Linked DNA regions of Catenuloplanes indicus. The protein of the gene in region 1 interacts with the protein of each later gene in a pairwise test. Links are inferred from orthologs where the notes say so. Each region holds a gene or a part of one and is shown on either strand. Other genes may lie near its edges.

Region 1 (7,031 bases):
GCGTGTAGCCGATTCAATGACGCATGGCTACCGAGGGTCAACCGAATAATTTGTTTGGCACCTAACTATCAGGGAGCTAACGTGTGCCCGTGGACACCGACCGATTGCAGAACGCGCCGCTGGGCAGCCTGCTGGTGCTCGCCGCGCGGCTCGCGCAGCAGCAGTGGGGTGGTTATCTGGCCGCCCACCACAATCTGACGCCGGCCGGCGTCGCCGTGCTGACCACGCTGGGCATGCACGGTGGCGACCTCAGCCACAGCCGGGTGGCACAGGCCTGCTTCTTCAAGCCGGCCACGCTCACCGGCATCGTCGACACGTTGGAGAAGTCCGGGCACGTGCAGCGCCGGCCGGATCCGAACGACCGGCGGGCCGTCCGGCTCACCATCACCGAGGCGGGGCGGCTGGCGCTGGTCAAGGTCCGCGAGGTCCGCGAGTTCCACGCGCCGATGACCTCGGTCGACACCGATCCGGCGAAGGCCGCGATCATCCGCGAGTTCCTGATGGAACTCATCTCCACCTTGGAGGGCCCTGATGACCACACCCGCGGTTGAGGTGAAAGACCTCGTCAAGCGGTATCCGAAGGCACCGGTCAACGCGGTCGACGGGATCAGCTTCGACGTGGCGCCCGGCGAGATCTTCGGCCTGCTCGGGCCGAACGGCGCCGGGAAGTCGACCACGATCGGCGTGCTGACCACGCGCGTGAAGGCGACCAGCGGCAGCGCCAGCGTGGCCGGCCAGGACGTGATCCGGGACGGTGTCCGGGCACGCAGCGCGTTCGCGGTGGTGCCGCAGCGCAGCAACCTGGACCGGTCGCTCACCCCCCGGCAGAACCTGACGTTCCACGCCGCCTACCACGGATTCTCCCGGGCGTACCGGAACGCCCGCGCGGACGAACTGCTGGAGCAGTTCGGGCTGACCGCGCAGGCGAACAAGAAGCTCGACTTCTACTCCGGCGGCATGGCACAGCGCCTGATGATCGCACGGTCGATGATGCACGAGCCGGCCGTGCTGTTCCTGGACGAGCCGACCACCGGGCTGGACCCGCAGTCGCGGATCTTCCTGTGGGAGCGGGTCCGGGAGATGCGCGACCGCGGCGTGACCGTGGTGCTGACCACGCACGACATGGACGAGGCCGCGGAGATGTCGGACCGGGTCGGCATCGTCGACCACGGCAAGCTGCTCGCGCTGGACACGCCGGAGGCACTCACCCGCCGGCTGACCGGGCAGGCGGTGCTGGAGCTGACCGTGACACCGGCGCCCGGCGACGACCCGGAGAAGCTGATCGCCACGCTCGCCGAGATCGACGGCGTGGCCCGCGGCGAGCAGGTCAGCGGCGGCGGTGCGACCCCGGCGCCGCCCGCGATGGCCACCATGATCGCGGCGCGCGGCGGCGGTGGCGGCCTGCCGCCGGGCCCGGCCGCGCCACGGGACGGCGACCCGATCACCGTGCGGCTCTACCTGGACCGGGAGCCGGCCGGCCTGCTCGGCCCGGTCGTCTCGGTGCTCGACGCGCGCGCGGCCACGCTGGCGAACGTGCAGATCGGCGAGCCGAGCCTGGAGGACGTCTTCATCGACCTGACCGGAAGGGGTCTGCGATGACCACGCTGACCGAGACCACGCCCGCGGCCCCGCCACGGCCGTCCGCGCTGAGCGCGTTCACCGCGATCCTCTGGCGGGACGTCTTCGTCACCGGCAAGGAGCTGTGGGTCTTCCTGGCACAGACCGCGTTGCAGCCGCTGTTCATGCTGTTCGTCTTCGCGAAGGTGCTCAACGCCGGTGGGTACGTGTCGGAGGAGTACTCGCTGCTGCTGCTGCCCGGCATCGTGGCGCTGACCGCGTTCCTGACCGCGCTGCAGACCGTGTCGTTTCCGTTGATCATGGAGTTCTCGTTCACCATGGAGATCGAGGACCGGCTGCTCGCACCGCTGCCCACCTGGGCGGTCGCGGTGGAGAAGATCGCGCTCGCGATGCTCCGGTCGGCCGCGTCCGTGGTGCTCATGTACCCGATCGGCTTCCTCGTGCTGGGCGACGTGCCCTGGCACTCCCCCGGCGTACCGCTGATGGTCGTCGCTCTGCTCCTGGGTGGCTGGGTCGGTGCGGCGATCGGGCTCACGCTGGGCACGATGGTGCCGCCGTCGAAGATCAGCATCGTGTTCGCGCTGATCATGACGCCGCTGATGTTCACCGGCGCCACCCAGTACCCGTGGAAGTCGCTGGACTCGATGGCCTGGTTCCAGGTGGTCACGCTGTTCAACCCGCTGACCTACCTGTCCGAAGCGGTCCGGGCCGCGTCGATGCCGCACGTGCCGCACATCGCCCCGTGGATCTCGCTGCTCGCGCTCGCCGGCTTCGGCATCGCGTTCACGGCCACCGGCCTGCGCGGCTTCCGCCGCCGCGCCGTCACGTGAACCGGTGATCGAGGCGTCCGCCACGCCGTCAGCACGACGTGACGGACGCCTCGGTCCGCACCCGACGGAGCGTCACCCCTCGGCGTGCGGGTCGGCCTCCTCGCGCAGCCGGCGCAGCGCCGCCTCGGCCGGCATCGCAGCCAGGCCGCGCTCGTTGCGCGGGCGCAGCGACACCTCACCGGCCGCCGCCTCGGCCGGCCCGATGATCGCCGCGTACGGCACCCGCTGCTGCGCGGACCGCCGTACCCGGGACGACACCGAGCCGTCCGCCACCACCTCCGCGCGCAGCCCGGCGTACACCGCCGCACGGCAGAACTCGTGCGCCGCCTCCTCCTGCGCGGCCGAGACCGGCAGCACCTGGAGCTGGCGCGGCGCGTACCACAGCGGGAACGCGCCGTCGTGCACCTCGATGAGGTACGCGAACAGCCGCTCCATGCTCCCGGCCAGACTGCGGTGGATCATGACCGGTACCTGCCGCGCACCGGCCGCGTCCACGTAGGACAGGCCGAACCGGGCCGGCTGGTGGAAGTCCAGCTGGACGGTGGAGAGGGTCATCTCCCGGCCGCCCGCGTCCACCACCTGGATGTCGATCTTCGGCCCGTAGAACGCGGCCTCGCCCGGCTCCTCGGCGAACGCGCGGCCCGACTCGCGCAGCACGTCCCGCAGGATCGCCTCGGCCCGGTCCCACATCGCGCCGTCGCCGGCGTACTTCGGCCCGTCGCCGCGCAGCGACAGCCGGAAACCGGCCGGTTTCACGCCGAGCGCCGCGTGCACCTTGCCGATCATGCGGAGCACCAGGCCGATCTCGTCCGCGACCCGCGACAGCGGCGCGAACACGTGCGCGTCGTTGAGCCACATGCCGCGCACCCGGCTCAGTCCGCCGAGCACGCCGGACCGCTCCGCCCGGTACATGCCGCCCAGCTCCGCGATCCGCAGCGGCAGCTCCCGGTAGGACCGGCCGCGGGACCGGTAGACCAGCGCGTGGTGCGGGCACGCGGACGGTCTCAGCACGAACTCGTCGTCCTCGGAGAGCGCCATCACCGGGAACATGTCGTCCGCGTAGTGCGGCAGGTGCCCGCTGGTCAGGTACAGCTCCTTCTTGCCCAGCGGCGGCGAGTTGACGTGCTGGTACCCGGCGCGGCGCTCCTCCTCGCGCAGGTACTCCTCCACGGCGTGCCGGGCGGCCGCGCCGTCCGGCAGCCAGAGCGGCAGGCCGGAACCGGCCAGCGGGTCGGTCGCGAACAACTCGAGTTCCCGGCCCAGCCTGCGGTGGTCGATCATGACAAGACTCCTTCGGGGGTACGGCCGCCGGGCCGCACGCACCGAGGAGGAGACGACGAAGCCCCGGAGCGTGTGCCCCGGGGCCTGCGTGTGTCGGACTGCGTCAGCGCAGCGACGGTCGCCGCCGGGGAGAACCCGGCGTCGTCGTCAGCTGGCGGTATCGCATGGCGTCCACCGTACCCGTGAAGGGGTTGTCCGCCATAGTGAATTCCGGCGGCGGTCCGCTGAGCGGGCCGCCGGCACGGGACCTGCCGGCGGCCCCGGCACCGCGCGTCACCGGCCTGCATCGCGAACGACCGGTGGGGTGGGTGCCGACGCCCGACATCGAGAACGGGGGACCCGATGTCGTGGGCCCCTCTACGGTACGCGCCACGCGGCTCGCCGGGCGCCAAATATGGACGTTTCGCCCCGGTGAGTCACGGCATAGATCGACTACTCAAGATCGTGCAGCATGAGCTGGCGCGCGGCCTCCGCGACCGATCCGGACAGCGACGGGTAGATCGTGATGGTCTGGGCCAGCTGGTCCACGGTCAGGTTGTTCTCCACCGCGAGCGCGATCTGCTGGATCAGCTCGCTGGCCTTCGGCGCCACCACCACGCCGCCGATGATGTGCCCGCTCGGCCGGCAGAACATCTTCACGAAGCCGTCGTGCAGATCGTCCATCTTCGCCCGGGCGTTGCCGTTCAGCGGCAGCATCACCTGGCGCGCGGTAACCCGGCCGGAGTCCACCTCGTCCTGGGAGACGCCGACCGTGGCCAGCTCCGGGTCGGTGAACACGTTCGCCGCGACCGTGCGCAGGCGCAGCGGGCGGACCGCGTCGCCGAGCGCGTGCCACATCGCGATCCGGCCCTGCATCGCGGCCACGCTGGCCAGCGGCAGCACGCCGGTGCAGTCGCCGGCCGCGTAGATGCCGGGCACGTTCGTACGCGAGGTGCGGTCGACCGTGACGTAGCCGCCGCGGGCCACCTCCACGCCGTACTCCTCGAGGCCCAGCTCCTGGGTGTTCGGGATGGAGCCGACCGCCATCAGCGCGTGCGAGCCGAACACCTCGCGGCCGTCCTCCAGCGTCACCTTGACGCCGTCGCCGCCCCGGATGACCGACGCGGCGCGCGAGTTGTTCAGGATGTTCATGCCGCGGGACCGGAAGACGCGCTCGATCGCCATGGCGGCGTCCGCGTCCTCGTGCGGCATCACCCGGTCCCGGCTGGAGACCAACGTCACGTCAATTCCCATCGCCAGGTAGGCGCTGGCGAACTCGGCACCGGTCACGCCGGACCCGATCACGATCAGGTGGTCCGGCAGTTCCGGCAGGTCGTAGATCTCCCGCCAGGTCAGGATGCGCTCGCCGTCCGGCATCGCGGACGGGAGCTGGCGCGGCGTGGCCCCGGTCGCGATCAAAACCGTACGGGCATCAATTGAATACTCAGCGTAACCATTGTCCGGCGTCACCAGCACGCGGTGAGTGTGACCCAGCGTGTCGTCGCCCAGCCGCGCGCGGCCGGACACCATGCTCACGCCCGCCTTGATCAGCTTGTCGTGGATGTCCGACGACTGCGCCAGCGCCAGCCGCTTCACCCGGGCGTGCACCGCGGGCGCGTCCACGGTCACCGCCTCCAGGCCGTCGGAGTCGATGCCGAACTGCTCCGTGTCGCGGAACGCGGTCACCACACCCGAGCTGGCGATGAACGTCTTCGACGGCACACAGTCGAACAGCACGCAGGCACCGCCCGCGCCGTCCTGCTCGACCACCGTCACCTCGGCCCCCAGCTGCGCGGCGACCAGCGCCGCCTCATATCCGGCCGGACCGCCACCGATGATGACGATTCCACCAGCCACCGCACTGCTCATGTCCCGTTCCTCCCGACCACGATCTGGTTTTTCCCCGTAAACCAGATACGACACGCACGGTCATATTCTCCCCCAACCCTCCGCCGGGCTATCGTCATCGCCGTGCGTCATTACGCCGCGTATGGCTCAAACCTCGACCCAGCCCGCATGCATGCTTACGCTCCGCACTCGCCCATGATCGGGGTCGGGTGGCTGGAGGGGTGGCGGCTGACCTTCGCCGGGGAGGACGTCCTCGGCTGGGAGGGCGCCGTCACCACGGTGGTGGAGTCGCCGGGCGACCGCGTGTTCGTGGCCCTCTACGACGTCGACGAGTTCGACGCCGCCCAGCTCGACGAGGTCGAGGGGGTGAACTCCGGCACGTACCGGAAGCTGACCGTGCGGGTCGCCACGCTCGAGGGCGAGGTCACCGCATGGGTCTACGTGCTCAACGGGTACGAGGGCGGCCTGCCCACCTCGTGGTACCTCACCGAGATCGCCAACGCGGCCCAGGCGGCCGGTGCGCCCGACGACTACGTGGCCGAGCTGCGCGCCCGCCCGACCCGCACCGCGAAGCCGGACTAGCGCGTCACTCGTCGGGCCAGACGATCGCGGAGGCGGACTCCAGCAGGCCGAGCAGTTCGGCGCGCTCGGCCAGCGAGAGCACCTCGTACGCCTGGCCCGCTATCCGGTCGGTGACCGCGTCCGCCCAGAGCCGCCGCCGGATCAGCGGCGGCACCTTCGGGTAGGGCGGCTGCCAGCCGTACGCCACCGCGCCCGCCTCGCCCTCCGGCCCGGAGATCACCGCCTCCAGCGGGCTCAGGCCGCTCACCCGGGCGGCGATCAGGTGTGCGCCGGTGCGGTGCTCGCGCAGCAGGTGCAGCAGGATCGCGGCCTGGCCACCGGCCCGCTGGTCCGGCACCGGCATCGCCCGCCACGCGGCGAACAGCGGCAGCCCGGCCGGGTCCGCGGCCAGCACCACCCGCCGGCACAGCTCGATCAGCCGGGCCAGCCGGGGGAACGTCGACAGCCGCTCCACGCCCCAGCGCGCGCACTCGGCCAGGTGCTCGGCCGCTATCTTCGACGGCGGCAGCACGGTCGCGGCCGCGTCCCAGCCGTCCGAGACCGCGTCCGGCGCTATGAAGCCCAGCGCGGCGGCCACCGTGTCCGCCCGCACGTCGCCGAGCGCGCCGCCGCGCGCGGCCACGTAGTACGCCCACCCGGAGAGCCCGAGCCGCCGCGCGCGCTGCAGCGTCAGCGGATCCTCCGCGAACGCCCCGCCGAGACGCAGTATGTGCGCCTTCGCGGCGGCCGCCGCCTGGTCGGGGGTCACGCGCCCGATTCTGCCTTGGCCGGACCGCCGCGGTCAGTCCTGCCCCGGCGTGCCGCAGCTTTCCGCCGGCCGCCGTCGGCGAACGGCGCCGCAGGTTCGACGAACGGTTCGGTGGCGCTGCCCGCGGACGCCTCCAGCGCGGCTGCGGCGTCCCCGTGGCGGCGCCGGGCCGCGCTGGCGGCCCG
Region 2 (6,781 bases), 1.4 Mb from region 1 along the record:
GACTCGACGACGTCCTTGGCCTCCTTCAGGCCCAGGCCGGTCAGCTCGCGCACGACCTTGATGACCTGGATCTTCTTGCCACCGTCGGCCTCGAGGACGACGTCGAACTCGTCCTTCTCCTCCTCCTGCGGCGCGGCGGCGGCCGGGCCGGCCGGGCCCGCGACGGCGACCGGGGCGGCGGCGGTGACGTCGAAGGTCTCCTCGAACTGCTTCACGAACTCGGAGAGCTCGATCAGCGTCATCTCCTTGAACGCGTCGAGCAGCTCGTCGGTGCTGAGCTTCGCCATGTCGGCGGTCCTTCCTCTTGCTTCTGCAACACGCGAGCGGGCTCGCGGGTCAGGTCTGTGGTTGGGGTCTTACCGAGCGCAGAGGGCCTCAGGCGGCCTCCGCGCCCTCCTTCTCACGCTTTTCCTGCAGCGCGGCCGCCGTGCGGACGGCCTTGGACAGCGGCGCCTGGAAGAGCGCAGCGGCCTTGCTGAGGCTGGCCTTCATGCCGCCGGCCAGCTTGGCCAGCAGCACCTCACGGGACTCGAGGTCGGCGAGCTTGTTGACCTCGGCGGCCGAGATGGCCTTGCCCTCGAAAACGCCGCCCTTGATGACGAGCGCGGGGTTGGCCTTCGAGAAATCACGAAGGCTCTTCGCCGCCTCGACGGGGTCGCCGGAAACGAAGGCGAGCGCGGTAGGACCGGTGAACAGCGTGTCGAGGCCCGAGATGCCCGCGTCCGTCGCGGCGCGCTTCGCGAGCGTGTTCTTCGCGACCGCGTAGGTGGTCTCGCGACCCAGCGAGCGCCGCAGCTTGGTCAGCTGCGCGACCGTCAGGCCCCGGTACTCGGTGAGCACGGTGGCGCCCGAGTTACGGAAGTGCTCCGTCAGCTCGGCGACGGCAGTGGCCTTGTCGGCCCGAACCGGCTTGTCCGCCATGTCCCTCCCTTCTCGTTGCTTGCGGCTGGTCTGCCCCGGACAACGAGAAAGCCCCGGCGCAGGACAGCGCACGGGGCCGGGCGCGGCTCGGGAGCCGCGGCGGATCCAACGTTCTAGCGCTCGCCCTGCGCGGGTCGCCCGTCGGACGGGACCTTCGGCCACACCATGAGGCGCGGCGACCAGCGGTCTATGGGTGAAACTCCGACCAAGACTAGCGGCCCGTCCGGTCATCGCCAAATCCGGGGGCGGGCGGGCCCCGTCAGGTTAAATCTTGAGAACTTTTCGCCCCGAAGTCGGACATCCGCTTGCCCTGCGTGCCGACGCGCTCCATGATCAGCCGCCGTGCCCGCAGAGACACCCACCCAGCGTACGGTCGAGAACGGCGATCATGCCGACGCTCCGAAGGCCGGCTCGAACCCGGCTACCCGGCCCGCCGCCCCGCCGGCGTCCGAGGGCCCCGGGAAGTCCTGGTGGCCCGCGATCCGGATCGGCGGTGCGGTCTGGGCCTCCTCCTATCTGGCCTGGATCACCGTCACGCTCTTCACGCAGTACGGCCGGCCGCACGGCAACCCGATCGCGTTCGTGGACCTCATGCGCAGCTGGTGGCGCTACGACGCGATGGTCTTCACCCGGCTCGCCGAGAACGGCTACGGCACCCATCCGGTCGACCCGGCTTTCTTCCCGCTCTACCCGATGCTGGTCCGCGGCGCCGACATGCTGCTGCCCGGCAGCGCGAAGTTCACCGCGATCGCCGTCGCCGCGGTTGCCATGTTCGCCATGTACACGCTGCTCTACCGCCTGACGGAGGTCGAGTTCAGCCCGGCGGTGGCGGTGCGGACCTGCTGGGCGATGGCGGCCTGGCCGGTCGCCTTCTTCCTCGGCATCGGGTACAACGCCTCGTTGTTCATCGCGCTGATGCTGGGCGCGGTCTACGCGATGCGCCGCGGGCACTGGTGGGTGGCCGGCGTGCTCGGCGGGTTCGCGTCCGCGACCCGCTCGGTCGGCGTGCTGCTCGCGCTCGCGTTCGCGTACGAGTACCTGCGCCAGAACGGCTTCCGGTGGCGCTGGAACGTGCTCGCGGTCGGCCTGATGCCGGGCGGCCTGGTCGCGTACGCCGGCTGGTTGTGGTGGCGGTTCGGCGATCCGCTGCTGTTCCTGGAGGCGCAGAAGCCGTGGGGCCGCGAGCTGGACTGGCCGTGGACCGGCATCGTGGACGCGGCCGAGGTGGTCGCCACCGCGCCGCTGGCGCAGAACGGTACGCTGCACAACTTGCTCGACCTTGCCTCGGTGCTGGCGCTGATCGGGCTGCTGACGCTCTGCTTCGCCGGGCCCTGGCGGATGCGCCGCGACCAGTGGATGCTGCCGCTGCTCGGCATCGCGCTGCTGCTCTTCGCGATCTCGTTCCCCGCGGGTGAGAACCGCAACCAGTCGCTGATGTCCGCGCCGCGCTTCGCTCTGGAGGTGTTCCCGGCGTTCATCATCCTGGGTCACCTGAAGCTGCCGACGCAGGTCTACGCGACGGCCGCGCTGATGCTCCAGGGCGTCCTGCTGGCGCACTTCACCGCGGGCGGCTGGGTCGGCTGACCACGCATGCGAAAACGCCCCCGGCCGTCGCGGCCGGGGGCGTTTCTCGTCGAGCGGTACTACTCGGCGTTCTCCACGTTCTTCACGATGTTCGGGTCGACCGGGATACCCGGGCCCATCGTGGTGGTGAAGGTGATCTTCTTCAGGAACTTGCCCTTGGCCGCGGACGGCTTGGCCCGGAGGACCTCGTCCAGCGCGGCGGCGTAGTTCTCCACCAGCTGCGCCTCGGAGAACGAGGCCTTGCCGATGATCAGGTGGAGGTTGGAGTGCTTGTCCACCCGGAAGGTGATCTTGCCGCCCTTGATCTCCGAGACGGCCTTGGTGACGTCCATGGTCACGGTGCCGGTCTTCGGGTTCGGCATCAGGCCGCGCGGGCCCAGGATCCGCGCGATCCGGCCGATCTTGGCCATCTGGTCGGGCGTCGCGATAGCGGCGTCGAAGTCCAGCCAACCACCCTGGATGCGAGCGACGAGCTCGTCGCTGCCGACGGCGTCGGCACCGGCGGCCTCCGCCTCCTCGGCCTTGGCGCCGGCGGCGAACACGATCACGCGGACCGTCTTGCCCGTGCCGTGCGGGAGGTTGACCGTGCCGCGGACCATCTGGTCCGCCTTGCGCGGGTCGACGCCGAGGCGCATCGCGACCTCGACGGTGGGGTCGAACTTCGTGGCGGTCGTCTCCTTGGCGAGCTTGACCGCCTCGGCCGGGGTGTAGAGCTTCGACTTGTCGATCTGCTCCGAGGCCTTCTTGTATGCCTTGCTCAGTGCCATGTTCGGCGTACTCCTGTGGTCATTGGCGGGTCACGCCCGTCTGGCGTGCCCTCCCACGATGGGTGTTACGAGGGAAAGTCAGTCCTTGACCGTGATGCCCATCGACCGGGCGGTGCCGGCGATGATCTTCTCGGCCTGCTCGACGTCGTTCGCGTTCAGGTCGGACATCTTCTTTTCGGCGATCTCGCGCAGCTGGGCGCGGCTGACCGAACCGACCTTGGTGGCCTGCGGGACGCCCGAGCCCTTCTGGACACCGGCGGCCTTGAGCAGCAGACGCGCGGCCGGCGGGGTCTTCAGGACGAACGTGAACGACCGGTCCTCGTAGACACTGATCTCGGCCGGGACGATGTCGCCACGGCTCGACTCGGTCTGCGCGTTGTAGGCCTTGACGAACTCCATGATGTTCACGCCGTGCTGACCCAGCGCGGGGCCGACCGGCGGCGCCGGGGTGGCCTGGCCCGCCGGCAGCTGCAGCGTGAACGTCTTGACCAGCTTCTTCTTGGGAGGCATGTCTCTTCCTGGGCTTCGAAAGGTGCGGCTTTGTCTTCTGACTTCGGCGCATCTGCCGCCGGGAATGCGCCGCTGCCACCTCGCCTAAGGCGGCACAGTCAAACAACCTGATCATCGGACAAGCGGACACGCCGAAGCGTGCCCGCGGGCCGACGTTCAAGACTAGCGCAGTCGACGACGCGCCAGTGTGGGACGGGTCAGATCTTGGAGACCTGGTTGAAGTTCAGCTCGACCGGCGTCTCGCGACCGAAGATCGAAACCAGCACCTTGAGCTTCTGCTGGTCGGCGTTGATCTCGCTGATCGTCGCGGGCAGCGAGGCGAAGGCACCGTCGGTGACCGTGACGGAGTCGCCCTCCTCGAAGTCGAGGACCTTGACCTCCACCTTGGCCTTCTTCTCCTCCTTCTCCACCGCGGGCGCCAGCCACTTCAGCACCTCGTCGAGGGAGAGCGGGGCGGGCCGGTCGGCCCGGTCGGTCGCGCCGACGAAGCCGGTGACGCCCGGAGTGTTCCGGACGCAGGAGTACGACTCCGGCGTGAGCTCCAGCCGGACCAGGATGTAGCCGGGGAAGACCTTGGCGCTGACCTGCTGACGCTTGCCGTTCTTGACCTCGACCTCCTCGCGGACCGGGACCTCCACCTGGTAGATGTAGTCCTCCATGTCCAGCGAGGTGATGCGGGTCTCGAGGTTCGTCTTGACCTTGTTCTCGTAACCGGCGTACGAGTGCACCACGTACCAGTCGCCGGGCGCGTAGCGCAGCTTCTGCCGCAGCTCCGCGACCGGGTCGTAGTCCTCGTCGTCCTCCGCCGGGGCGGCCGCGACCGGCGCGGTCTCGACCTCCGGCTCGCTGGCGGCCTCGGCCGACTCGTCGTCGGCCGCGGCGAGCTCGCCATTGGCCGTGGCGATCGACGACTGCTCGTCGACGCCGTCGGTCTCGTCGTACTCAGGCACGCTTGCTCACTTCCATAAACAAATCGAACTCGGCCGGAACCGGGCGCGGCTCAGCCGAAGATGGCCAGAATGCCCTTGGCGAAGCCGAAGTCCAGCAGGGCCACGATCGTCATCATGACCGCGACGAACACGATCACGACGGCGGTGTAGGTCAGCAGCTCGTTCCGCGTCGGCCAGATGACCTTACGAAGCTCGGCCACGACCTCGCGGAAGAACCGGCCGAGTCGCGCGAACGGGCCGCGGCGGGGCTTCTTCTCCTTGGAGGGGCTGTCGGCCGCCTCGGTCTTGGCCTTGGACAGCGTGGCGGTGCCGCCACGCGAGACCGGCTCGTCCGCGACGTCATCCTCGTCCTCGACGGCGTCCTCGAACGTCTCGTCGTTCAGGTTGTCGTCGGCGGGGTCCTCGCCGCGTCGCTTCCTCTCGGCCACTTCGCCCTCTTCCATCGCGGGGTCGTTGGTCAGACGCAAACGCATGAACGTCGACGCCCTTACACGCCCGCCGCCCGACGGTCCGGGTTGCGGCGGCGGATCCGGCTGACACCGCCCGGGCTCACACCGCGGCCGATCCTCGGCGAAGCTGCCGCAGCCGATCCTCGGCGAAGTTGCCGCACACCACCACCACGGGATCAACGCCGTCTACCAGCGCAATCCCCCGGGCCGGTTAGGCCTTAGGCGCAGGGGTGACAGGACTTGAACCTGCAGCCTGCGGTTTTGGAGACCGCTGCTCTGCCAATTGAGCTACACCCCTTTGAGGAAGTCACGAGTAGTGACTACCCCACGGCGCACCAGTGTACGGGTAGCCGGCGGACTTTCCCAACCGGCCACCCCCATAACTGGCGCACGGCCCCCTCAGGGCCGCTTGATCACGGCCTTGGCCTGGGCCAACACCTTCACTCCGGCGCAGGTCGCGGTCAGGTCGAGCCGCACCAGGCCCGGGTCGTCCGTGTCCTTCGCCACCGCGGAGACCTGAACCTCGGTCCCGTCCTCGGTGTCCGGCACCTCGACCGGACGGGTGAAGCGCACGCCGTACTCGACGATCGCGTCCGGGCGGCCGGCCCACGTGGTGACCGCGCGGCCGACCAGCGCCATGGTGAGCATGCCGTGCGCGATCACGCCCGGTAGGCCGACCTTGGCCGCGAAGCTCTCGCTCCAGTGGATCGGGTTGAAGTCGCCGGAGGCGCCCGCGTACCGCACGAGGTCGGCCCGGGTGACCCGGTAGCGCTGGGTGGGAAGCTCCATGGTGCTCAGCCCTCCTCGCCGCGGACCACGAACATGGTCCAGACCGTGACGACCGCCTCGCCGGCACTGGTGCCGATCTCGCTGCGTGTGGTCAGGAAGTCGTGCCCGCCACGCGCGTTGATGCTCTCGATCGAGTTCACGCACACCAACTCGTCCCCGGCGGTCACCGGACGGCGGTAGGCGAAGCGCTGATCGCCGTGGACGACCCGGCTGTAGTCGACGCCGAGCGCCGGGTCCTCGACGATCTGGCGGCTCGTGGCCATGCTCAGCACCATCGGGAACGTCGGCGGCGCGATCACGTCCGGGTAGCCGAGCGCCCGCGCGGCCTCCGGGTCGTGATAGGCCGGGTCCTCGGCGCCGATCGCGGTCGCGAACTCACGGATCTTCTCGCGCCCCACCTGGTAGGGCGCGCTGGGCGGGTAGCTGCGCCCGGTAAACGACTGGTCCAACCCCATGGGCGGACACCCTACCGGCCGCCTGGACGCACTCAGGGCGCCCCCGGATCAACCGGGGACGCCCTGAGGATGCGTGTGTCTACCGCGACCGGATCAGCGGGTCTCGCGGTGGAGCGTGTGCTTGCCGTCCCGGGGGCAGAACTTCTTCAGCTCGACGCGGTCCGGGTCGTTACGGCGGTTCTTACGCGTGATGTAGTTGCGCTCCTTGCACTCCACACACGCCAAGGTGATCTTGGGACGGACGTCGGTCGCCTTAGCCACGGCGGGGTGCCTTCCTCGAAACGCGGGGTAAAAATCCCTACGACCTGAATACTACGACGTACCAGCGTAGGAGATTGACCACGCGGTACGCAAAG

What was found. Proteins that work in one complex are often made in the same cells at the same time.
Region 2: the proteins of thrS (region 1) and rplA interact in binary tests that used the Escherichia coli proteins (3 or more experiments, as listed by UniProt). The link is inferred for Catenuloplanes indicus from one-to-one orthologs.

Annotation. Positions count from the first base shown.
Region 1 is NZ_JAUSUZ010000001.1:5,695,087-5,702,117, reverse strand. The notes cover bases 1,586-4,495. They hold thrS (threonine--tRNA ligase), read right to left. Parts: upstream 3,690-4,495; coding sequence 2,481-3,689; downstream 1,586-2,480. Other genes in these bases: J2S42_RS25775 (NAD(P)H-quinone dehydrogenase), read right to left, coding at 4,122-4,495; J2S42_RS25785 (ABC transporter permease), read left to right, coding at 1,596-2,408; J2S42_RS25790 (ABC transporter ATP-binding protein), read left to right, coding at 1,586-1,599. Outside these bases: J2S42_RS25795 (MarR family winged helix-turn-helix transcriptional regulator), read left to right, coding at 90-551; more of J2S42_RS25790, read left to right, coding at 532-1,585; more of J2S42_RS25775, read right to left, coding at 4,496-5,537; J2S42_RS25770 (gamma-glutamylcyclotransferase family protein), read left to right, coding at 5,640-6,098; J2S42_RS25765 (SCO6745 family protein), read right to left, coding at 6,103-6,846. UniProt on the Escherichia coli protein: Catalyzes the attachment of threonine to tRNA(Thr) in a two-step reaction: L-threonine is first activated by ATP to form Thr-AMP and then transferred to the acceptor end of tRNA(Thr). The rate-limiting step is amino acid activation in the presence of tRNA.
Region 2 is NZ_JAUSUZ010000001.1:4,278,094-4,284,874, forward strand. Bases 1,419-4,182 are described here. They hold rplA (50S ribosomal protein L1), read right to left. Parts: upstream 3,273-4,182; coding sequence 2,565-3,272; downstream 1,419-2,564. Other genes in these bases: J2S42_RS19205 (glycosyltransferase 87 family protein), read left to right, coding at 1,419-2,505; rplK (50S ribosomal protein L11), read right to left, coding at 3,351-3,782; nusG (transcription termination/antitermination protein NusG), read right to left, coding at 3,980-4,182. Also shown: rplL (50S ribosomal protein L7/L12), read right to left, coding at 1-287; rplJ (50S ribosomal protein L10), read right to left, coding at 376-921; more of J2S42_RS19205, read left to right, coding at 1,264-1,418; more of nusG, read right to left, coding at 4,183-4,732; preprotein translocase subunit SecE, read right to left, coding at 4,783-5,160; J2S42_RS19235 (MaoC family dehydratase), read right to left, coding at 5,581-5,970; J2S42_RS19240 (MaoC family dehydratase N-terminal domain-containing protein), read right to left, coding at 5,976-6,425; rpmG (50S ribosomal protein L33), read right to left, coding at 6,519-6,686. UniProt on the Escherichia coli protein: One of the primary rRNA binding proteins, it binds very close to the 3'-end of the 23S rRNA. Forms part of the L1 stalk. It is often not seen in high-resolution crystal structures, but can be seen in cryo_EM and 3D reconstruction models.